3 regions of the Erwinia sp. 9145 genome follow, and region 3 is predicted to be linked to each of the others. Evidence: predicted binding sites of a transcription regulator. Region 3 holds the regulator's gene; each other region holds the start of a gene.
What was found. Region 3 encodes LexA, which represses DNA repair genes until DNA is damaged. Its sites were predicted from a motif close to TNCTGTATGTACATACAGNA; they were not measured.

Region 1: the regulator LexA is predicted to act here: its motif matches at 4,259-4,278, upstream of FA91_RS10230 (YebG family protein).
Region 2: the regulator LexA is predicted to act here: its motif matches at 2,923-2,942, upstream of FA91_RS06580 (DNA translocase FtsK 4TM domain-containing protein).

What each region holds. Positions count from the first base shown of each region.
Region 1 covers NZ_JQNE01000001.1:2,101,277-2,109,085, reverse strand. The annotation lists gene FA91_RS10250 (MurR/RpiR family transcriptional regulator) at 1-248, opposite strand, end outside; gene zwf (glucose-6-phosphate dehydrogenase) at 621-2,096, shown strand; gene FA91_RS10240 (bifunctional 4-hydroxy-2-oxoglutarate aldolase/2-dehydro-3-deoxy-phosphogluconate aldolase) at 2,299-2,937, shown strand; gene purT (formate-dependent phosphoribosylglycinamide formyltransferase) at 2,981-4,159, opposite strand; gene FA91_RS10230 (YebG family protein) at 4,295-4,714, shown strand; gene FA91_RS10225 (sugar phosphate isomerase/epimerase family protein) at 4,753-5,571, opposite strand; gene FA91_RS10220 (prolyl oligopeptidase family serine peptidase) at 5,735-7,801, shown strand; gene exoX (exodeoxyribonuclease X) at 7,795-7,809, opposite strand, start outside.
Region 2 covers NZ_JQNE01000001.1:1,319,203-1,327,011, reverse strand. The annotation lists gene FA91_RS06580 (DNA translocase FtsK 4TM domain-containing protein) at 1-2,861, opposite strand, end outside; gene lrp (leucine-responsive transcriptional regulator Lrp) at 2,981-3,475, opposite strand; gene trxB (thioredoxin-disulfide reductase) at 3,986-4,954, shown strand; gene cydD (cysteine/glutathione ABC transporter permease/ATP-binding protein CydD) at 5,085-6,854, shown strand; gene cydC (cysteine/glutathione ABC transporter ATP-binding protein/permease CydC) at 6,851-7,809, shown strand, end outside.
Region 3 covers NZ_JQNE01000001.1:72,571-80,379, reverse strand. The annotation lists gene dusA (tRNA dihydrouridine(20/20a) synthase DusA) at 171-1,166, opposite strand; gene FA91_RS00355 (conjugal transfer protein TraF) at 1,286-2,512, opposite strand; gene zur (zinc uptake transcriptional repressor Zur) at 3,005-3,523, shown strand; gene FA91_RS00345 (CsbD family protein) at 3,620-3,829, opposite strand; gene dinF (MATE family efflux transporter DinF) at 4,068-5,387, opposite strand; gene lexA (transcriptional repressor LexA) at 5,493-6,101, opposite strand; gene FA91_RS00330 (diacylglycerol kinase) at 6,209-6,577, opposite strand; gene plsB (glycerol-3-phosphate 1-O-acyltransferase PlsB) at 6,706-7,809, shown strand, end outside.

The sequences.
Region 1 (7,809 bases), 2.0 Mb from region 3:
CGGGTTACCCAGGGCGTACCGTTCGCCAGGCTTTGCGCCAGCTGGAGTTTAAAATCGGGGAAGCCTTTAGTTCCCATACGATGGCAAAAACGATTGACCGTCGGCTCGCTGACATTGGCTTCTCTGGCCAGCAGCGCAATACTGGAGTGGATTGCCGAAGCGGGTGCGGCAAGGATCGCTTCGGCGACTTTCCGCTCGGATTTGCTCAGCGTTTCAAGCTGAGTCTGAATTTTTTCCTGCATATTCATTACGGCGCCCGCTCATACATTCTGACGATTTCAATCAAAGGAGAAATCGATGTCATTTTGTAGAGAATATACAATGTATTAAACGGCTGCGGGCAGAAGGATCGCTTGTGGCTTTGTCATTTTTTGCCAGAGTTTGATCTGCGTCTGACTTTAATCGTCAACAGGCGGTTTAAAAGCGACGATAAAAACAAGCGCTCGCAATATGGAATAATGCGTTTAAACAGATAACATATTGAATCATCAGTGCTGAAACGGCGCGCTCAGGTTTACGCGAGGCGGGCAAAAGCAGTACATTGTGACGAAAGAAAATTACAAAGAGTCTGGTATCGACGGAATGTACGAGCCAGTTCATCCTGCAATGAGGAGAATCAAATGGCGGTTACACAAACAGCTCAGGCATGCGATCTGGTTATATTTGGTGCCAAGGGCGATCTTGCACGCCGAAAACTGTTGCCTTCGCTCTACCAGTTAGAAAAGGCCGGACAAATTCATGAGGAGTCACGCATCATTGGCGTGGGCCGTGCCGACTGGGATAAAGCCGCTTACACCAAAGTGGTGCGCGAGGCGCTGGAAACCTTCATGAAGGAGAAAATTGACGAAGCGTTGTGGGATAAGCTGAGCGGTCGTCTGGACTTCTGTAACCTCGACGTGGATGACACCTCGCATTTTCCAAAACTGGGTAAAATGCTCGATCAGAAAAACCGCGTCACCATCAACTATTTCGCCATGCCGCCGAGCACCTTTGGCGCCATCTGCAAAGGGCTTGGCACTGCCAAACTCAATGCGCAACCCGCGCGTGTGGTGATGGAAAAACCACTGGGCACCTCGCTGGATACGTCACGCGAAATCAACGATCAGGTTGGTGAATATTTCGAAGAGAATCAGGTGTTCCGCATCGACCACTACCTGGGTAAAGAGACGGTGCTCAACTTGCTGGCGCTGCGCTTCGCGAATTCGCTGTTTGCCGCTAACTGGGATAACCGCACCATCGATCACGTACAGATTACCGTGGCCGAAGAGGTGGGGATTGAAGGGCGCTGGGGCTATTTTGATAAAGCCGGCCAGATGCGTGACATGATCCAGAACCACCTGCTCCAGGTGCTGACGATGATTGCGATGTCGCCGCCGGCGGATCTCTCCGCCGATCGTATTCGCGATGAAAAGGTGAAAGTACTGCGTTCGCTGCGCCGCATTGATCACTCCAACGTGCGCGAAAAAACCGTGCGCGGTCAGTACACTTCTGGCTTTGTGCAGGGCAAAAAAGTGCCCGGCTATCTGGAAGAGGAAGATGCCAATAAATCCAGCAGCACCGAAACCTTTGTCTCCATTCGTGTGGATATTGATGACTGGCGCTGGGCTGGCGTGCCGTTCTACCTGCGTACCGGCAAGCGCCTGCCCACCAAATGCTCTGAAGTGGTGGTTTACTTTAAAAATCCTGCGCTGAATCTGTTTAAAGAGTCATGGCAGGAGCTGCCGCAAAACAAGCTGACCATTCGTCTTCAGCCAGACGAAGGGGTGGATATCCAGATCCTCAATAAAGTGCCGGGGCTGGATCACAAGCACAACCTGCAAACCACCAAGCTGGATTTAAGCTTCTCTGAAACCTTCAACCAGTCGCACCTTGCGGACGCTTATGAACGCCTGCTGCTGGAAACCATGCGCGGCATTCAGGCGCTGTTTGTGCGTCGCGATGAAGTGGAGGAAGCGTGGAAGTGGGTGGACTCCATTATGGACGCGTGGGCATCGGATAAAGAAGCGCCTAAACCGTATCAGGCAGGCACCTGGGGGCCGGTGGCCTCCGTGGCAATGATCACTCGCGACGGTCGTTCCTGGAACGAATTTGAGTGATGATCCGGCATCAACTAACCCGCTTCGGCGGGTTTTTTTATCCCTCCGGGAAAAAACTGAACCGTAGTTTCAAAATATGTTCAATCGCATAGACGTCGGCTCCGGCAATCCTGTATGGTAGAGCCAGTCTGACGCCAGATGCGTCGCTTTTGCCCGTTTGAATCCGCTGAAGGAAGACGGGCCAGACAGGAGAAACAGCTCGATGAGTAACTGGAAAATAAGTGCGGAACAGATTCTGACCACCGGCCCGGTCGTGCCGGTGATCGTGGTCAATAAGCTGGAGCACGCGGTGCCGATGGCAAAAGCGCTGGTGGCCGGCGGCGTGAAAGTGCTGGAAGTGACGCTGCGTACCGCCTGCGCGATGGATGCACTGAAGGCGATGATTAAAGAAGTGCCGGACGCCATTGTGGGCGCCGGTACGGTGCTGAACGCGCAGCAGTTGAAAGAAGTTACCGATGCGGGCGCGCAGTTTGCCATCAGCCCTGGCATCACCGATCCGCTGTTAAAAGCCGCGGTCGATGGCTCAATCCCGCTGATCCCTGGCATCAGCACCGTTTCCGAACTGATGACCGGCATGGACTACGGACTGCGTGAGTTCAAATTCTTTCCTGCCGAAGCGAACGGCGGCGTGAAAGCGCTTCAGGCCATTGCCGGGCCTTTCTCTCAGGTGCGTTTTTGCCCTACCGGCGGCATTTCACCTGCCAACTATCGCGATTACCTGGCGCTGAAAAGCGTGCTGTGCATTGGCGGTTCGTGGCTGGTGCCGGCGGATGCGCTTGAAGCAGGCGACTTCGATCGCATTACACAGCTGGCGAAAGAGGCAGTTGCCGGCGCGCGTTAATACGCGAAAACAGGGAAGGCGGCGCCGCCTTCCTTTTTTGTATTCAGCCGCTGACCTTCACCTGTGCAGCACTGTTAACCGCGCGCTGTACCGCCTCTTCAACGTTTTCACCCGTCGCCAGCGCAACGCCCATCCTGCGCCGTCCCTGAATGTCAGGCTTGCCGAACAACCGCAGTTGCAGACCGGCGCCAAGCGCTTCCTCAACGTTGCCAAACTGCACATTGTCGCTGTTCAGTTCAGGCAGGATCACCGCAGAGGCAGCCGGGCCGTACTGGCGGATACCGCCAATCGGCAGGTTAAGAAAAGCGCGCACGTGCAGCGCAAACTCTGAAAGATCCTGCGAAATAAGCGTGACCATGCCGGTATCGTGCGGGCGGGGAGAAACTTCGCTGAACACCACCTCATCGCCGCAGACAAACAGCTCAACGCCAAACAGACCGTAGCCGCCGAGCGCGCTGACGACTTTTTCTGCGATCTGTTGCGCGCGTGACAAGGCGAGACCGCTCATCTGCTGTGGCTGCCAGGATTCGCGATAGTCGCCATCTTCCTGCCGATGCCCGATTGGATCGCAAAAATGGATACCGTCGACGGCACTGATCGTCAGCAGCGTAATTTCAAAATCAAACTTCACCACCCCTTCGACGATCACGCGTCCCGCGCCGGCGCGGCCGCCTTCCTGCGCATACTGCCAGGCAGCGTCAAGCTGCGCGGCGTCGCGAATAAAGCTCTGGCCCTTGCCGGATGAACTCATGACCGGTTTCACGATGCAGGGAAAACCAGTCTCGTTCGCCGCGCGGGTAAAAGCCTGCTGGCTGTCGGCAAACTGGTAAGAAGAGGTGGGCAGCGCCAATTCTTCCGCAGCCAGACGGCGTATGCCTTCACGATTCATGGTCAGACGCGCAGCGCGCGCGGTCGGCACCACGCGCTGGCCCTGTTCCTCCAGCGCAATCAGCATATCGGTGGCGATCGCTTCAATTTCCGGCACGATATAATCAGGACGCTCAAGTGCCACCAGCGTCTTTAACGCCTCGCCGTCGAGCATATTAATAACGTGGCTACGATGCGCCACGTGCATCGCCGGAGCATCGGCATAACGGTCAACGGCGATCACTTCCACACCAAGACGCTGGCATTCCAGCGCAACTTCTTTACCCAGTTCGCCTGAACCTAACAGCATTACGCGAGTTGCGGCGGGGCGCAGCGCGGTTCCAAGAGTCGTCATAGTCTTTACCTGATTGAAAAAATCGCGCGCGCAGTATAAACGAAAACGTTTGCGTCTTCATCTGCTTTGCAGGGTTGAGTTTACCCGTAATGTTCGTTATACTGTATATAAATACAGTTAAATGAGGTGTGCGGAATGGCTGTTGAAATCAAATACGTTGTTGTGAGAAGAGGTGAGGAAAAGATGACCTTTGCCAGTAAAAAAGAAGCGGACGCCTACGACAAAATGCTCGATATGGCAGAAGCATTCTGCGACTGGCTGGGCGATGCGCCGCTGGAGATGGACGAATCACAGCGCGAAGCGCTGGGTCTGTTCCTGGCGGAACGTAAAGACGACGTACAGCATATTGTGCGCACCAGCAGGGCGCCTGAGCACCCTGCTGACAGGCCGCGTGCTGACCAACCTGATGAGAACGCCAGCAAAAGCGACAGAACTGAAGCCAGCCCGGTAGAAAAAGAAGCTGAACCGGAAGCGGGCGAGGCGTCCGTAAACGCATCCGACGACCGTCCTGCAAAAGCGAAAAGCGGTGCAGGACGAGCGGCTAAGGCGGCGTGATATCGACTCCGGCGCGGCGCGCGCGTCGGAGAAGCGATTTATTGCGCAAGACAGTTTTTCAGCGCCCGCATCGCCTTTTTCGCGATGTCTGACGGCGGCTGCTGGTGCAGTTCGTCATTAAAGACTTCCAGCCCCAGCGGCCCGCTGTAGCCTTTTTCAGAAAGGCAGCCAAGCAGGGTGCTCAGCGGGAAATTGCCCTCGCCGGGCAGCAGGCGACGATGGCGGGCGGTCTCTGACAGCGCGTCGATCTCGGGCGTCACGGCCAGGTCGGAAAGCTGCACGAGAAAAATCTTCTCCGCGGGTATATTCGCCAGATCGGCAACGGTGCGCCTGCGGGTAAAGAGATGAAACGCATCCACCACCAGTCCCAGACCGGCTTCATTAATATTCTCCACCAGCCGCCATGCCTGGGGGAGTGTATTGATGTGCGTACTCCAGGCCATCGCCTCAAACGCCACACGTAGCCCGCGCGCTTTTGCTTCCTGCGTCAACCAGAGCAGATCCTCTTCTTCACGTTGGGCGATACAGGCGGGATCGGTTGAGGCAGGCACCAGCAGCGTTGATGCGTCCAGCGCGGCGGCGGTATCCAGAAGGGTTAGGGCTTCGCTGCGTTTCTCTGCGCGCTTTACATCAGGCGCGCCGGTAAAGTCCAGCAGCACCTGATAATCCGTCAGCGCCAGACCCTGCGCATGGATAAATTGTGTGAGCTGCCGGACATCGCTCTGCGCTTTTTCCACATCCTGACGCCACAGTTCGATCTGTTGAAAACCCGCCCCGGCGGCAGCGCTTATTTTCTCTTCAGACGTGCCGCCCAACAGCACGGTATTCAGGAATAGTGGATTATTCGCGAATTTCATATTTCTCCCCTGTTATCGACTTAAAAAAGCAGAGCGTCGCCGCGCCCGCCAAGCGGTCATGTTGCCTTTTCACAACAAAAAAGCAGTCTAGCCGTCCCGCCTGGCATTCGTGGTCGCAACATGCCACCCTTAAGGCAGATGATTGATAGTGCGAGGGAGAGTGATGACCAGACCACCCGTGGCAAAGAAAATTCCTTTCGAAATGACGTTACACGGTGAGACGCGTACCGATAACTATTACTGGCTTCGCGATGACAGCCGTGAAAATCCTGACGTACTGGACTACCTGCATGCTGAAAATGATTACGGCAAAGCAGTCATGCAATCGCAGCGGTCGCTTCAGGATCGGTTGCTGAAGGAGATCGTCGATCGCATTCCGCAGGACGACCACTCGGTGCCCTATGTTAAAAACGGCTATCGCTATCAGCGTCGTTATGAAGAGGGGAAAGAGTACGCTGTCTATACGCGCCAGCCTGAAAAAACCACCTCGCCGGATAGCTGGCAGATCCTGCTCGACAGCAATCAGCGTGCGGCGCAGAGCGAGTTTTATACCATGGGCGGGCTGGCGGTTGCGCCGGATAACCGGCTGATGGCGGTAGCGGAGGATTTTCTTTCACGTCGTCAATACGGCATTCGCTTCTGCGATCTGGAAACCGGTACCTGGTATCCTGAAGTGCTGGAAAACGTCTCCTCTAGTTTTGTCTGGGCCAACGACAGCCAGACCCTTTATTACGTGTTAAAAGACAAGCAGACGCTGTTGCCCTGGCAGGTGTGGCGCCATCGTGCGGGAACCGCGCAGGAGGCGGACGAACTGGTTTATGAGGAAAAAGACGACACCTTCAGCGTGAGCGTGCATAAAACCACCTCACAGGACTTTATCTTAATTGCGCTCTACAGCACCACCACCAGTGAGATCCAGCTGATAGACGCCGACTATGCCGATGCCCGGCCGCATGTCTTTTGTCCGCGTCGCAAAGATCACGAGTATTCGCTCGATCACTATCAGCATCAATTTTATGTACGCTCCAACCGCGAAGGTAAAAACTTCGGGCTGTATCGCACGGCATATCTGCGCGAAAGCGCGTGGGAAACGCTGATTGCGCCGCGTGAACAGGTGATGCTGGAAGACTTCAGCGTGTTTGACGCGTGGCTCGTGGTTGAAGAGCGCCAGCGCGGCCTGACCAGCCTGCGCCAGATAAATCGTCAAAGCGGAGAGACCTTTGGTATCGCCTTTGACGATCCCGCGTATGTCACCTGGCTGGCTTACAATCCGAATCCGGATACCAGCAAACTTCGTTACGGTTACTCTTCCATGACCACGCCGGATACGCTTTTCGAACTGGACATGGACACCGGCGAGCGGTGCGTGCTGAAGCAGTCTGAAGTGAAGGGCTTTGATGCCAGCAGATATAAAAGCGAGCATCACTGGGTCACTGCCCGCGATGGCACGGAGGTGCCGGTGTCGCTGGTTTACCATCGTGAACACTATCAACCGGGTAAGAATCCGATGCTGGTTTACGGCTACGGTTCATACGGAAGCTGCATGGAAGCTGATTTCAGCGCCAGCCGCCTGAGCCTGCTCGATCGCGGCTTCATTTTTGCGCTGGCGCACATACGTGGCGGCAGCGAACTGGGGCAGCAGTGGTATGAAGACGGCAAGCTGCTCAATAAAAAGAACACCTTTAATGACTTTATCGACGTAACGGATACGCTGGTGGAGCAGGGCTACGGTCACCCTGAGAGGATTTATGCCATGGGCGGCAGCGCGGGTGGGCTGTTAATGGGTGCGGTGATCAACATGGCGCCGGAGCGATTCCACGGCGTGGTGGCGCAGGTGCCGTTTGTTGATGTGGTGACCACCATGCTTGATGAAACCATTCCGCTCACTACCGGAGAGTACGATGAGTGGGGCAATCCGGCTGACGAAACCTTTTACCGTTATATCCGCGAATACAGCCCTTATGACTGCGTGAGCCAGCAGGCTTATCCGCACATGCTGGTGACGACCGGACTGCATGATTCACAGGTGCAGTACTGGGAACCGGCAAAATGGGTGGCAAAACTCAGGGCGCTGAAGACGGATGACAGCCTGCTGCTGCTTTGTACTGATATGGACGCCGGGCACGGCGGCAAGTCCGGTCGTTTTAAATCCTGGGAGGGCGTGGCGCTGGAGTATGCTTTTCTGATCGGGCTGGCTCAGGAGACGCTCAGCGCCGGTAACGCTCACTGATCGGCTGA
Region 2 (7,809 bases), 1.2 Mb from region 3:
TCAAGGATGGTGCGCGAGTCAATTTTGCTGGATACGGTAAAGGCAATGCGGGTTGGAATGTTGGCTTTGATCAGGCCGGTAATCACATCCACCGACGGACGCTGCGTCGCCAGCACCAGATGGATACCCGCCGCACGCGCCTTCTGCGCCAGACGCGCAATCAGCTCTTCAACCTTTTTACCCACCGCCATCATCAGATCGGCAAATTCATCAACCAGCACCACAATGTAAGGCAGTTTTTCCAGTACCGGCGGCGTGGCGTCCATGCTGTCGCCCGGCTTCCAGAACGGATCCGGGATCGGACGGCCCATCGCCTCAGCCTGCGCCACCTTCTCGTTATAACCAGCCAGGTTACGCACGCCGAGCGCCGACATCAGTTTATAGCGCCTTTCCATCTCGCCGACGCTCCAGCGCAGCGCGTTGGCCGCATCTTTCATGTCGGTAACAACTTCGGTCAGCAGATGAGGAATGCCTTCGTAAACCGACAGCTCAAGCATCTTCGGATCGATCATGATAAAGCGCACCTCTTCCGGAGTGGCTTTATACAGCATGCTGATGATCATCGCGTTAACGCCGACCGATTTACCTGAGCCAGTGGTACCCGCGACCAGCAGGTGCGGCATCTTCGCCAGATCGGCCACAACCGGCTGCCCGGCGATATCTTTACCCAGCACCACCGACAGCGGCGACGGATTGTCGCGGAATTTCGGGCACTCCAGCACTTCGCGCATGTAAACGGTCTGACGATGTTTGTTAGGCAACTCCAGGCCGACATAGGGCTTACCGGGAATGACTTCAACCACGCGAACCGCCACGGCGGAAAGCGAACGGGCCAGATCGCGGGAAAGATTTGAAATACGTGCGGCCTTCACGCCCGGCGCAAGATCCAACTCATAACGAGTGATCACCGGGCCAGGAGAAATGCCGACCACTTCGGCTTTGACACGATAATCTGCCAGCCGCGCCTCAACCAGGCGGGCCGTTTGCTCCAGCGCAAACTCATCAACCGGCTCCGCCTCAACCGGCGGCGCGGTGAGCAGATCCAGCGTGGGAAGCGGCGTGGTGGGTTTTTCCAGCGGCTGCTCATGGCGAACCAGGAAAGGATGGAACAGGCTATCGGCCGCTGGCGGTTTCGGCGCCTCGGGCTGTATGGCGGCCGGCTGCTGTGGCGCAGGCTCAGGGCGCTGCTGCTGCCATTGCGTTTGCTGCGGTGCAACAGGCGCGGCATCCGCTTCCGGCGCCGCCGGAAGCGTGAACAGCGGCTCGCTTGGGCCATCGTCCACCAAATCGTCCATCGGTGAAAAGTCGAACGCGCCAGCGGTATCCAGCGAAAAAGTGGGCGCTTCGGTCGCTTTTTCGTCGTCGTAACGCTGCTGTTGCTGAGCGGCAAATTCACGAGCCAGCGCGGCCTGCTGAAGCGCATCGTCGTCAGGAGCCGACACCTCTTCGCCATAGCGTGCCTGCTGCTGCGCCATAAAGGCCTCGCGCAGGTGTGCTTCTTCCAGCGCATCGGCATCATTAACGTTAGCGGGCGCAACCGGCGCACGCTGTTCAGCTTCTTTCGCTTTTTCCTCGGCCACGCGTTGGGAAGGCAATTTGATGCCATACGATGCCAGTTCGCGTCGCGTGGGCAGCTTAACCGGATTCGGACGTGGCAGAGAGGGGCCAATCCCCTTCTTGACCTGCGGATTGCTCTCTTCACTGGTCGCGCTGAATGCAGGCATAAAGGTGATGGCTGCGGCAGAGGCGGCGGCGACGCTGGCGGTATCATTCAGGTCGGCAGCGTTACTGATGATGTCAGCAGGCTGCGAGGCGGCCGCCGTTGAGAAATCAAATGGCGACGCGGATGCGGCGTCGCGCCAGTTCCCCATACGGGGCGCATCGTCTTCTTCTGCTTTTACGGGAACAGAAGGCGCTGGCGTTTCTGCCGGAACGTCAAAACGGTAAAGCTCGGGCTTCTCGTCAACGGCGGCGATAGTCGGCGAAATAGCGCTTTCGACTGGCGCAGCTTCAGGCGAGACCTTTACGCTGTCCGGCTGCGGTCTGGTCAGCAGAACGTCATCCTCTGGCATCTGCGCGGGCGCAACCGCCACATCGTGCGTCTGCGGCGGCGCAGCTAACAGAACGTCATCGTCCTGCGCTTTTTTCGGTGCGGCCAACAGCGGATCGTCTTCAGTGGACGGTTTCAGAAGCGGTTCAGCGTCATCAACGTATTCTTCGTCTTCTTCCCAGCGTTCGTCGCGGCGGGAGCGGTTGCTGGCAAAGGTCAGTACGCCCATTACCGCGCCGCCGATCTTCTCGGCAATGGTCAACCATGACCAGCCGGTATAGAGCGTCAGGCCCGCCGCCCATACCACGAGCAGCGTCAGCGTGCCGCCGGGGCCGTTAAACCACGGCACCATCGCGCTGCTGATCAGGCTGCCGATAACGCCGCCGGAGGCAAAATACCAGATATCATCGGCATTCAGTGCTGCCAGCCCACAGGAGGTCACCACCAGCGCCAGCACGCCGATAAGCCGAAGCGAGACGGCGAAATAGTCGATATAGTCCTGTGAATGGCGCTGCCTGAACGTTATCCAGCACAGGCCAAGTATGACCGGAGGAATGGCGTAGGCCATCACGCCAAAGATGAAAAACAGCGTATCGGCCAGCCAGGCGCCAATGCCACCGCCCAGATTATGGATAGGTTCATGCCAGGCGGTTTGCGACCAGCTTGGATCGGAAGGATTGAAGCTCAGCAACGCGACCATCAGATAGACGGCGAAAAGAGCGACAATGATTAACAGCGCTTCCAGCAGGCGACGCCCGCTGCTCAGTGGCTGTAGGGAAACTTCTTTATCTTCTGTGTATTCCTGGCTCAAGAGTTCTCTCCAGGTGCCCGTAAACTATGAAGGCAACAGCGCCGGACGTTGCCGACGCTGAACCTGTATGAATTCACAGGAGTGTACCGAAATCTGACAGCAATTGCACCTGCCCTCTTTTAGCGCGTTTTAATCACTAAGCGATTACTTTGCTTCACTTCTTCCATCACCACATAGGTGCGGGTGTCGTTGACGCCCGGCAGACGGAGCAGGGTTTCGCCCAGCAGTTTACGATAGGCAGACATATCCGGCACGCGCGTTTTAAGCAGATAGTCGAAATCACCGGAAACAAGGTGACACTCTTGAGTTTCCTCAAGTTTTTGCACCGCAGCGTTAAATTGTTCAAATACATCCGGCGCGCCACGATTCAGAGTAATCTCAACGAAGACCAGCAATGACGCATCCAGATAGTGCGGATTTAACTGCGCGGTGTAGCCCAGTATAAATCCCTGCCTTTCAAGGCGACGCACGCGCTCCAGACAAGGCGTCGGCGACAGCCCTACCCGTTTAGACAGTTCGACATTAGAAATTCGTCCGTCTTTTTGTAGTTCATTCAGAATGTTACGGTCAATTCTGTCGAGATCTTTACCGGGTCGTTTTTTATTGTCTACCATTATTATTGTCTCTCTTAATGCTATCCCTTTACCTGCCGTACCCTGATGCGCCAGGGTTGTTTAGGTGAAGACTAACGCCTGCTGCGATTAACACGCCCATCCGTATGACGCATGCTGCCTGTCCGCCGCATGCGTCATGACCAATGACAGACTGAGATTATTCGGCCTGAAGACTCGCGCATGCCAGAAACCTGCCCGAATTGCCTGAATACGCTCCGCTTCACTGACTGTTTTCGCAAAACATCAGCCGATTGTCAAAGCAAAACAGCTTAAATCAGTACAACGTGCCAGATACATCCCTTCCCGACTGTTTTTAAATAAATATTTTTACCTTTTTGCACCATCAGACATCATTGTATGCACGCTGGTGGCGCACCGCTCCCCATCGTGGCACGATAGGAAATTGGTTTACCCTTTTGCACCCATCGTTAACAAAATCGCACAATACTTTTTTTGCCAGGGTAAATTCCTTACAATCGAAAACAATAACCGATTAAAAAAGAGGGGCTCATGAGCACGGCCAAACACAGTAAATTACTCATTCTGGGTTCCGGTCCAGCAGGCTACACCGCTGCCGTCTATGCTGCGCGCGCTAATCTGCATCCGGTATTGATTACCGGGCTGGAAAAAGGCGGCCAGTTGACCACCACCACTGAAGTAGAGAACTGGCCCGGCGATCCTCACGACTTAACCGGTCCGCTGCTGATGGAGCGCATGCAGGAGCACGCCGAGAAGTTCAATACTGAAATCATTTTCGATCACATTCACACGGTGGATTTGCAGAATCGTCCCTTCCGCCTGACCGGCGACAGCGCGGAATACACCGCCGATGCGCTGATTATTGCTACCGGCGCCTCCGCACGCTATCTGGGTCTGCCGTCGGAAGAAGCTTTTAAAGGCCGCGGCGTCTCCGCCTGCGCAACCTGCGATGGCTTCTTTTATCGCAATCAAAAAGTGGCGGTGATCGGCGGCGGCAATACCGCCGTCGAAGAAGCGCTTTACCTGGCAAACATTGCTTCAGAAGTGCATCTGATCCACCGCCGCGACAGCTTCAGAGCAGAGAAAATCCTGATCGATCGTCTGATGGACAAGGTGCGTAACGGCAATATCGTTTTGCATACTGACCACACGCTGGAAGAGGTTATGGGCGATCAGATGGGCGTCAGTAGCCTGCGCTTGCGCGCCACTCGTGACGATCAGCAGACAAAAGTGCTGGAGGTTGCCGGTCTGTTTGTTGCTATCGGCCACAGCCCTAATACGGCCATTTTTAACGGTCAGCTTGCGCTTGAAAACGGCTATATCAAAGTGCATTCGGGTCTGCAAGGCAACGCGACGCAAACCAGCATTCCCGGCGTTTTTGCCGCAGGCGACGTAATGGATCATATCTATCGTCAGGCGATCACCTCCGCAGGCACCGGCTGCATGGCCGCGCTGGATGCGGAGCGCTATCTGGACGGATTAGTTAAAAACGATAGCTAAGTTGTTAAAATGATGTATCAACCTTCCCCAAGGCGGCCGCAACAGGTCGCCTTTTTATTTGCCTCATTGTACCATTAGCCACTTTCTCCTCCGTTCAAATCAGGAACGGCTTCCCGCTTACCGGTAGATGATGGACAGAACACGGCAGCAACAGCTACTTCGCTGGTTAAAAAGTCAGAGCTCGCAGGGTAAACGCTGGTTACAGTTGACGAAAGTGCTGGGCATGCTCAGCGCCCTGCTTATTGTCTGTCAGGCCTGGCTGCTGGCCTCATTGCTTCAGGCGCTGATTGTCGCAGGCACGCCGCGCGCCGAATTGCTCACGTCCTTCGCTTTGCTGCTGGCCTGTTTTCTGCTGCGCGCGCTGCTGGCATGGGCGCGCGAAAAAGTCGGGTTCGAATACGGGCGCGCTATTCGTCAGGCGCTGCGGCGCACCGTGCTCGACAGGCTGAACGCGCTTGGCCCGGCGTGGATCCAGGGCAAGCCCGCCGGAAGCTGGGCAACGCTGCTGCTGGAACAGATCGACGACATGCAGGATTACTATGCGCGTTATCAGCCACAGATGCTGCTGGCGGTATTTATTCCCTGCGCAATTTTGCTGGCGCTGTTCCCTGTTAACTGGGCAGCCGGGCTGATTTTAGTGGCAACGGCTCCGCTGATCCCGTTATTCATGGCGCTGGTGGGTATGGGCGCCGCCGATGCCAACCGACGCAATTTTAAAGCGCTGGCGCGCCTCAGCGGCTATTTTCTCGATCGTTTACAGGGGCTTGAAACGCTTCGCCTGTTTCACCGTGGGGAAGCGGAGCGCGTACATATTCAGCGCGCCTCGCAGGATTTTCGTCAACGAACGATGGACGTGCTGCGGCTCGCGTTTCTCTCCTCCGCGGTACTGGAATTTTTTGCCTCGCTGTCGATTGCCGTGGTGGCGGTTTACTTCGGATTCTCCTACCTTGGCGAACTCAATTTTGGTCATTACGGCGCTGGCGTCACGCTCTTCGCAGGCTTTCTGGCGCTGATCCTCGCACCTGAGTTTTTCCAGCCACTGCGCGACATGGGCGCGTTTTATCATGCCAAAGCGCAGGCGGTGGGCGGCGCGGAAGCGCTTGAAGCGTTTCTTAATGCAGAAATCGCCTCGCCGATCCGTCAGGGCAGGCAAACTTTTAATGCTGACGCGAACATGTCAATTCACGCTGACAACCTGACCATAACCAGCGTTGGCGGAACCGTTCTGGCGGGGCCGCTGAATTTTCACATTGCGCCCGGCAGGCGCGTGGCGCTGGTCGGTCAAAGCGGCGCGGGGAAAACCTCACTGCTCAACGTGCTGCTTGGCTATCTTCCCTATCAGGGATCGTTACAGATTAACGGCGTCGAACTGCGCGATATTTCGCCGTCCTTCTGGCAGCAACAGCTTGCCTGGGTCGGGCAGAATCCGCATCTGCCTGCTGATACGCTGCGTGAGAACATCGTGATGAACGGCACAGAAGACGGCAGCAGGCTCGACGGTATCGTTGAGCAGGCGGGTGTTGCAGAGTTTTTGCCTCACTTGTCCAATGGCCTCGACAGCAAAATCGGCGAGCAGGCGGGCAATCTTTCAGTCGGCCAGGCGCAGCGCGTTGCCGTGGCGCGTGCGCTTTATAAATCCTGCCGTTTACTGCTGCTCGACGAACCGGGCGCCAGCCTTGACCGCCGCAGCGAGCAACACGTCAATCAGGCGCTGCTTGATGCCTCTTTCCGACAAACCACCCTGCTGATAACCCATCAGCTCGACCGTCTGCATGAGTGGGACGAGGTGTGGCTGATGCGTGAAGGCAAAATTATTCAACAGGGAACGTATGAGCAGCTTTCACAACGGCCCGGCGCGTTTAACGCACTGATGACGCACCGGCAGGAGACCATTCAATGAAGGTTCTGGCGCCTTTTTTAGCGCTTTATCGACGTCACCTCTGGCGGCTTTCGCTGGGGATGGTGCTGGCGATTGTCACCCTGCTGGCCAGTATTGGCCTGCTGACGCTGTCAGGCTGGTTTCTGGCCGCCTCATCGCTGGCGGGCCTGGCAGGACTCTACACCTTCAACTATATGCTGCCTGCCGCAGGCGTACGCGGCGCGGCCATTATTCGCACCGCCGCACGCTATTTTGAGCGTCTGGTCAGCCATGACGGCACTTTCAGGGTGCTGGAACACCTGCGCGTGTTCACCTTCAGTAAGCTGATGCCGCTGTCGCCAGCGGGCCTGAGCCGCTATCAACAGGGTGAACTGCTTAATCGTCTGGTGGCGGACGTAGATACCCTCGATCACCTCTATCTGCGGGTGATCTCTCCGCTGGTTGGCGCGCTGCTGGTCACGGTTGTGGTCACCGTCGGCCTGAGCTGGCTCGATGTGCCGCTGGCCCTGACGCTGGGCGGTATCATGCTGCTGACCATACTGCTGTTGCCGCCGCTGTTTTATCGTGCGGGACGGCCCGCTGGCGAAGCCATTGCCCGGCTACGGGGCGAGTATCGTTCGCAGCTCACCCGCTGGCTGCGCGGGCAGACGGAACTGACGCTGTATGGTGCAGAATCCGACTTCCGCGCCAGGCTGGACGAAACAGAAGCGCAGTGGTTGCAGGCGCAACAGCGGCAGGCAGGGCTTTCCGGTTTTTCTGTTGCGCTGTTAACTATCATCACCGGCTGCACCCTGGTGTTGATGCTGTGGCTGGCGGCGGGCGGTGTTGGCGCACAAACACAGCCCGGCGCGCTGATTGCCCTGTTCGTCTTTTGTACGCTGGCGGCATTTGAAGCACTGGCGCCGGTCGGCGGCGCTTTTCAGCACCTTGGGCAGGTGATGGCTTCGGCCCGGCGCATCACGCAGATTCTCTCTCA
Region 3 (7,809 bases):
TTCTTTTTTATCGTTCGCGCGGTTTGTAGGGTACGGCGGCGAATCTGGAGAAGCATCCTGGCAGAGTTCATAAGTAAAAAATATGGGTTATCACTGATTCATCTTATGAAGATGCCAGAATGTGATCGCGGCCGCATTCTCACCTGTAACTGTTATCACTTTTACGGTTTCTACGCCGTGGCGGTCACTCTGTCGGCGACGAGGGCCAGCGCCTGTTCGACCGTTTCAATATTGGCGCCCGGTTTGTGAGCATTTTCGCTCAGGTAACGACGCCATTGTCGCGCGCCCGGAATGCCCTGAAACAGGCCAAGCATGTGACGCGTGATATGGCCCAGGTAAGTGCCGTTCGCCAGTTCCCGTTCAATGTAGGGATACATTGCACGCACCACCGCAACCGAATCAACCGCAGGCTGGCTGCTGCCAAACAGCTCGCGATCGACCTGCGCCAGTATGCCGGGATTTTGATACGCCTCGCGCCCCATCATCACGCCATCCACGTGTTGCAGGTGCGTTCTGGCCTCTTCCAGCGACTTTACGCCGCCGTTAATCGATATCGTCAGATGCGGGAAGTCTCGTTTCAGTTGATAGACGCGCGCGTAATCCAGCGGCGGGATTTCGCGGTTCTCTTTCGGGCTGAGGCCCGACAACCACGCCTTGCGCGCGTGGATGATAAAGGTATCGCAGCCGCCCTGCTCCGAAACCTGACGAATAAAGTCGCAGAGAAATTCGTAGCTATCCTGTTCGTCAATGCCAATGCGTGTTTTCACCGTGACCGGAATCGACACCTGGTCACGCATTGCCTTCACACCGTCTGCGACCAGCGCCGCTTCGCCCATCAGGCAGGCGCCGAAACGACCATTTTGAACGCGATCGGAGGGACAGCCGACGTTCAGGTTCACTTCACTGTAGCCGCGCGCTTCCGCCAGGCGTGCGCATTGCGCCAGCGCCGCAGGATCGCTTCCGCCCAGCTGCAATGCGACGGGCTGCTCCTCCTGACTCCACGCCAGATAGTCGCCCTTACCATGAATGATGGCGCCGGTGGTGACCATTTCCGTATAGAGCAGCGCCTCACGCGTTAGCTGTCGATGAAAATAACGGCAGTGGCGGTCGGTCCAGTCCAGCATGGGCGCGATGGAGAAGCGAAGGGCGGGCAGATGTTGGGTCATAGGGCGTGCTAACTCGATGGGTTTAAAAAATCAGCGTAATGATAACACGCGCCCCTGTTGCGATCATCCCAAGCTGTCGCGCAGGCGGTAAAAGGGGCGCACGGAGCGCCCCCGGACGATCAGAACGTAAAGTTCATTTGCGCTACCGCGCCCCAGGTGTTGTCGTCGCCCTTCATACCGGCAAGGTCGAGATGGACTTTATTAAAGGGTGACAGGCCAAAACCGGCAGTCACCACGTTGGTGTCGTTAGACTTCATATCCGCACGGTAGCCGGCGCGTAGCTGGAGCCAGCTCAGCAGGCGATATTCGGCACCGATGCCCGCATACTGACTTTGATCCTGCGTTTTAAAGCGTTTGGTCGGCGTCGCATCCACATCGAGCGCGGTGGTCAGGCGATCGGTATGGAACGACACGCCCGGCGTGACCACAGGTCGGATCTGATAAGTGTCTTTGAATCCGCTGATCTCTTTGGTTTCAATATCGCGAGAAATCAGGTTTTGCGCGCTGACGCCCAGCGTCCAGTTATCGTTCAAATCGGTTGCGGCGCCCGCATCGATGTTGAAACCGGTGTCGTCATTTTTGTAGCGGCCTTTTTTGAAATCTGATTTGTCGTAGTTATAGACCGACGCGCTGTAGTTATAGAGATAGGTTTTCTGCAATTTCGGCGTCACGCCGAAGGAAACCGGCTGCCCTGCGATGGTGAACTCATGCGCTACGGCAACGCCATAATCGTAAACAATCGCGCCACGGCCCAGCCCGGCAGAGGTCAGCCTGTCTTCATCGCCAGGCAGCGGAAAAATAGTGCCGTCGGCCACGCCCTGAAGGTAATCAATATCGCTCTGGCTGACGGCGGCTCTGACATTCGCCGTGCCGTAGGCTTTGGTGACGAAGGCAAACGGCAGCACCTCATTGGGTACGGTCACAGCAAACGCAACGCCTGCGGTGCCGGAGGCCTGATTGCCCTTCATGCCGCGCAACTGGCTGGCAAGATCGCCAGCTGCGGCCTGCACGCGTGGATAATCGGCCGGAGTGAAGCTGCCGCTATTAGCGATGTCCTGGTAACTGTCGACGCTGTCGGTCAAATCATCAATCTTATCAATCAGCTTGTGTTTGTCCGTGAGCTGAACGCCCGCCGCAGGAAGAATAATGCTGACGTTGTCTTCCGGTCGCGCTTTGGTCATTAACGCCGGGTTAGCCAGCACCGCAGTGCCGTAGGTGGATGACGCCACGCCCGTACCGCCCATTGCATCATTACGCGCATCGTAATAGTTGCCGGCTGCAAGCGCGCCGAGAGGGACGGAAAACAGGACAGTAAATACCGCAGGTTGGGAAAATCGTTTCGACATACTGATTTTTTTTGCCATTTTGCTTTAAACCCATCCATAAAAGAAGAGTGCGCGCTCATAACGTGAGCCCGGTGCGATGACCTGCATAATGAACATTTTTGGAACAATTCATTGCTGAGAAAACAGGAACAATTCACTGGCTTTTCTGCTCATTGACCCTTTATTTATCTGTTAACACGCTAATTAATAAAGTAGGTGATAGCGTCATTTTGGCTCAGATCCCTGCCATACCTGCCTTTCGCAACAAGCTTCATCTTTATTCATGCCAATGACATTAATATTATTTTAGTGAAAATTTCAGACACGAGCAGAAACAATGAGAAAAATCAGTTTTCATTAACGATAGCGTATTAGGGCAAATACCACCGGTTTCTGGAGTTTCGCTGGTAAGCAACCCTGTGGCAAAGAGGAAATATTTATGGGGAAGCGGAATTCGGCGTTTCAGTTATGCCGTGATAACATAACAATCACTATCGTGCGGAGGGCAATACAATGAACCTGAACAGTCCTGAAAAAATTCTCTCTCAGGCAGAGGTGCTTTGTCAGCAGCGTAATGTCAGATTGACGCCTCAGCGCCTGGAAGTTCTTCGTTTAATGAGCCAGCGCAGCGGCGCAATCAGTGCTTATGACCTTCTGGATCTGCTTCGTGAGTCCGAACCGCAGGCGAAACCGCCCACGGTGTATCGCGCGCTTGATTTTCTGCTCGAACAGGGATTTGTCCATCGCGTAGAGTCAACAAACAGCTATGTGGTCTGCCATCACTTCGAAGAACCTTCACACAGTTCAGCGATGTTGATCTGCGATCGCTGCGGCTCCGTGGCTGAACAGCATGCGGATGGCGTTGAAGAGATATTGAAAACGCTGGCGCTAAAATCAGGTTTTGTACTGGCGCATAGCGTAATAGAAGCGCATGGTTTGTGCGGAGAGTGTACAGTTGTTGAAAGCTGCACCGATCGTAAAGAGTGCAAGCATGATCACAAGGAATGGGTGTCAAAGAAACGCGGGCGCTGAGAAATTCGGGACGATAAGAGGGATTAAGCGGCACTGTCCATGTGCCAGGGTAGGAGTATCATCCTGAAACGCTTAAATGAGTGTCAATCAGGGCTGTCAGAAACGATGGTTGTTGTGGGTTTCCCATTCGCTTAATTCTTTTTCAGCCTGGTCTTTTCCATAACCGTAACGCTCCTGAATTTTACCAACCAGCTGATCGCGTTTGCCTTCAACAATAGTCATATCATCGTCGGTCAGCTTGCCCCATTTCTCTTTCACTTTACCTTTCAACTGTTTCCAGTTACCGCCGGCTTCGTCTTTATTCATCTTGTCTCTCCTCGACCTTAGGTGTTGTCCGCTTAAGTGATATCGTTTTAGCAATAATGCAAAAGCAAGATAATTCGCTTTAAATGCCTAACGTACAGATAATTGTAGTAGAAGATGAGAAATTTTCCGCCCAACCCGAGTGGATTACTCTTATTCCGCCATCAATCCTGTGGCAAAAATGAAAAAAGACAGGCAGATCAGCCGCTAACGAAACGGCAACAACATGTAAAAAAATGTGTCAGGAAAGCCACGTGCCGTTTTGCCAGTGTCGCCGCCAGATCCCCCACAGCACCACTCCTCGCAGAACAAGAAAAACGGTTAACGCCAGCCATAAGCCGTGATTACCTAACAGCGGCACGCTGGTCAGCGCCAACCCGTAACCCAATGCGGCAACCGCCATTCCATTGCGCATTTCGCTGGCGCGCGTGGCGCCGATAAACATCCCGTCCAGCAGATAGCACCACACGCCGCATACGGGCAGGATGATTTGCCAGATAAGGTAGTTATCTGCCTGCTGTTGTAGTTCAGGAATCGATGTAAGCAGCGCGACGATATTTGTCCCGACAACGGCATAGAAAAGTGAGAAAGCCAGCGCAACCATGCCCGCCTGGCGGCAGGCCGAACGCCATACCAACAGCAGTTGTCTGCCGTCGCGGGCGCCTACGGCTTCGCCGGAGCAGGCTTCTACGGCATAGGCAAATCCGTCAAGCGCGTAGGCGGTAAAGGTCAGGAACATCAGCAATACCGCATTAACCGCCACCACTTCGCCCCCCAGGCGGGCGCCGATAATGGTCAGCGACATAAAGCAGAGTTGCAGCAGCAGCGAGCGCAGCATGATATCGCGGTTCAGGCGCAGCAGTCGGCGAACATTGCCTCGCCAGGCCGTTTTTAACAACGGCAGCCTAATGCCGCGCAATTTCAACACCTTCACAACCATCAACAGGCCGATGGCCAGCGTGCAGTATTCTGCGATAACCGTCGCTGTCGCGGCGCCCTGTACGCCCATGTTGAGCCCCAGCACCAGCCAGAGGTCGAGGACGATATTCACCAGGTTGCCTGTAATGAGCAAAATTATCGGTGCACGCGCATACTGCACGCCCAGTAGCCATCCCAGCAAAACTAAATTAGCCAGCGTTGCCGGGGCGCTCAGCCAGCGGATGTTCATAAAGAGTGCAGCCTGATGCAGAACGTCGCGTTCACCGCCGACCAGTTTTAATGCCAGGTGGGTGAGAGGAGATTTGAATAAGATGAAGGCAAAACCTGCCATAAAGGCTATCAGCAGCGGTTGCATCAGCGCGCGTGCCAGCGCGGTTTTATCGCCGGAACCCAATGCCTGAGCGGTCAATCCTGTTGTGCTCATGCGCAAAAAAAGCAGCAGCATGAACAGAAAACTGGTTGCCGTGGTGCCTATTGCCACGCCGCCAAGGTAGGTAGGGCTGTCAAGATGGCCGATAACGGCTGTATCCACCAGTCCAAGAAGAGGAACGGTGATGTTCGAGAGGATCATCGGCAGCGCCAGCCGCCAGAGGTGTTTATCAGAGGAGGTGAAGAATCGCATCGGTTTCCACTACGCGACAGACGATAAAACTGCTCGCTGGCCGGGGCAAGTCAGCGAGCAGGCGGGGCGCACGCGCTATTCATCATAACGCGTTAATGAAGTCGGTCAGAGCCAGTTGCCGTTACGAATAACACCGACGGCCAGCCCTTCAATAGAGAGCGTCTGCTGGCGTAAATCGACCACGATAGGTTCAAACTCATTGTTTTCTGGCAGAAGATGAACAATGTTGCCCTGTTTTTTCAGGCGCTTAACGGTGACTTCATCGTCAATACGCGCCACGACCACCTGGCCGTTACGCACATCCTGCGTTTTGTGCACCGCCAGCAGGTCGCCATCCATAATGCCAATGTCTTTCATCGACATACCGGCAACGCGTAGCAAAAAGTCGGCGCCCGGTTTGAACAGATCGGGATCAACCTGGTAGCGCCCTTCAATGTGCTCCTGCGCCAGTAGTGGCTCACCGGCGGCCACGCGACCGATGAGCGGCAACCCTTCTTCTTCTTCCATCATCAGACGGATACCGCGCGATGCGCCAGAAATGATTTCAATCACGCCTTTACGCGCCAGCGCCTTCAGGTGCTCTTCCGCCGCGTTAGGAGAACGAAAACCCAGCCGGGCTGCGATTTCTGCCCGCGTTGGCGGCATGCCGGTCTGATTAATGTGGTCGCGAATCAGGTCGTAGACCTGCTGCTGCCTTACCGTTAGTGCTTTCATTCCGCCCCCTGGTTGTTTATACAGTCGACTGTGAGTATATACAGGTATTTGCTGATTGAAAACCCAAAATATGGGAAATAACAGCGCGTTGTCAAAATCTGGAAAGATTATCGCATTTGCGGTATTAACAGCATTGCCCACACGAAGAGCGCAAACAGAATGGTTAACAGCACCGCCGCTGAGCCCATATCCTTTGCACGGCCCGATAGCGGATGAAATTCACTGCCAATGCGGTCGACGACGGCTTCAATCGCGCTGTTGAGGATTTCCACTATGATGACCAGCACCACGGAACCAATCAGCATCACGCGCGTAATGGCATCCACGTCCAGCCAGCAGGCAATGGCGATAGCCACAACGGCGGCAATCGCCTCCTGACGAAATGCCGCTTCATGACGCCAGGCGGCGCTCAGCCCCTTCCAGGAGTAGCCGGCCGCTTTAATGATCCGGGTCAAGCCGGTGACGTTATTTGCCATGTTCAGGGAACCCTTTGAGATATTTAACGTCAATGTCCCGGTGGCGCACAAATTGCAACACCACAGATTTCACTGGCGCTTTCTGGTATGCTTGCGGCGCTTTGCTAACAAGAGGCTTCATGTTGTCTATGTCAGGTTGGCGTAAATTATATTATAACCTATTGAATTTACCTGTAAAAATACTGGTAAAGAGTAAGGCGATACCCGCCGAGCCGATTACGGAACTGGGGCTGGATACGTCGCGCCCTATTATGTATGTGCTGCCGTACGATTCAAAGGCTGATTTGCTGGCGCTGCGCGAACAGTGCCGTAAAGAAGATCTTCCCGATCCGTTAGAACCGCTGGAAATTGACGGTGCCGTACTGCCCCGCCATGTGTTTATTCACGATGGCCCGCGCGTTTTTCCTTACTTCGTGCCCAATCTTGAATCCGTAAAACTTTTCCATGAGTATCTGGATTTGCACCGCAGCAATCCGCTGCTGGATGTGCAGATGGTGCCGGTCTCGGTCATGTTTGGCCGTGCGCCGGGCCGTGAAGTTCAGGGTGATGAGCAGCCGCATCTGCGGGTGCTGAACGGCATTCAAAAATTCTTTGCCGTCCTGTGGCTGGGCCGCGACAGCTTTGTGCGTTTTTCGCCGATCCTGTCGCTGCGCCGCATGGCGACCGAGCACGGCACCGATAAAAGCATTGCGCAAAAGCTGGCGCGCGTGGCGCGCATGCATTTCGCCCGCCAGCGCCTGGCGGCCATTGGCCCCCGACTGCCGGTCAGGCAGGATCTGTTCAGCAAGCTGCTCCAGTCAAAGGCCATTGCCAAGGCCGTTGAGGACGAAGCGCGCAGTAAAAAAATCTCTCATGAGAAAGCGCAACAGAATGCGATTGAGCTGATGGAAGAGGTGGCGGCGGACTTCTCTTACGAAGCCATTCGCCTGACCGATCGCATCATGGGCTGGACGTGGAGCAAGCTTTATCAGGGCATTAACGTCAACGGCGGCGAACGCGTTCGTCAACTGGCGCAGGATGGTCATGAGATCGTCTATGTGCCCTGCCATCGCAGCCACATGGATTATCTGCTGCTTTCTTACGTGCTTTACCATCAGGGGCTGGTGCCACCGCATATCGCCGCAGGCATCAACCTGAATTTCTGGCCCGCCGGTCCTGTTTTCCGCCGCCTTGGCGCATTTTTTATTCGCCGAACCTTTAAGGGTAATAAGCTCTATTCCACGGTTTTTCGC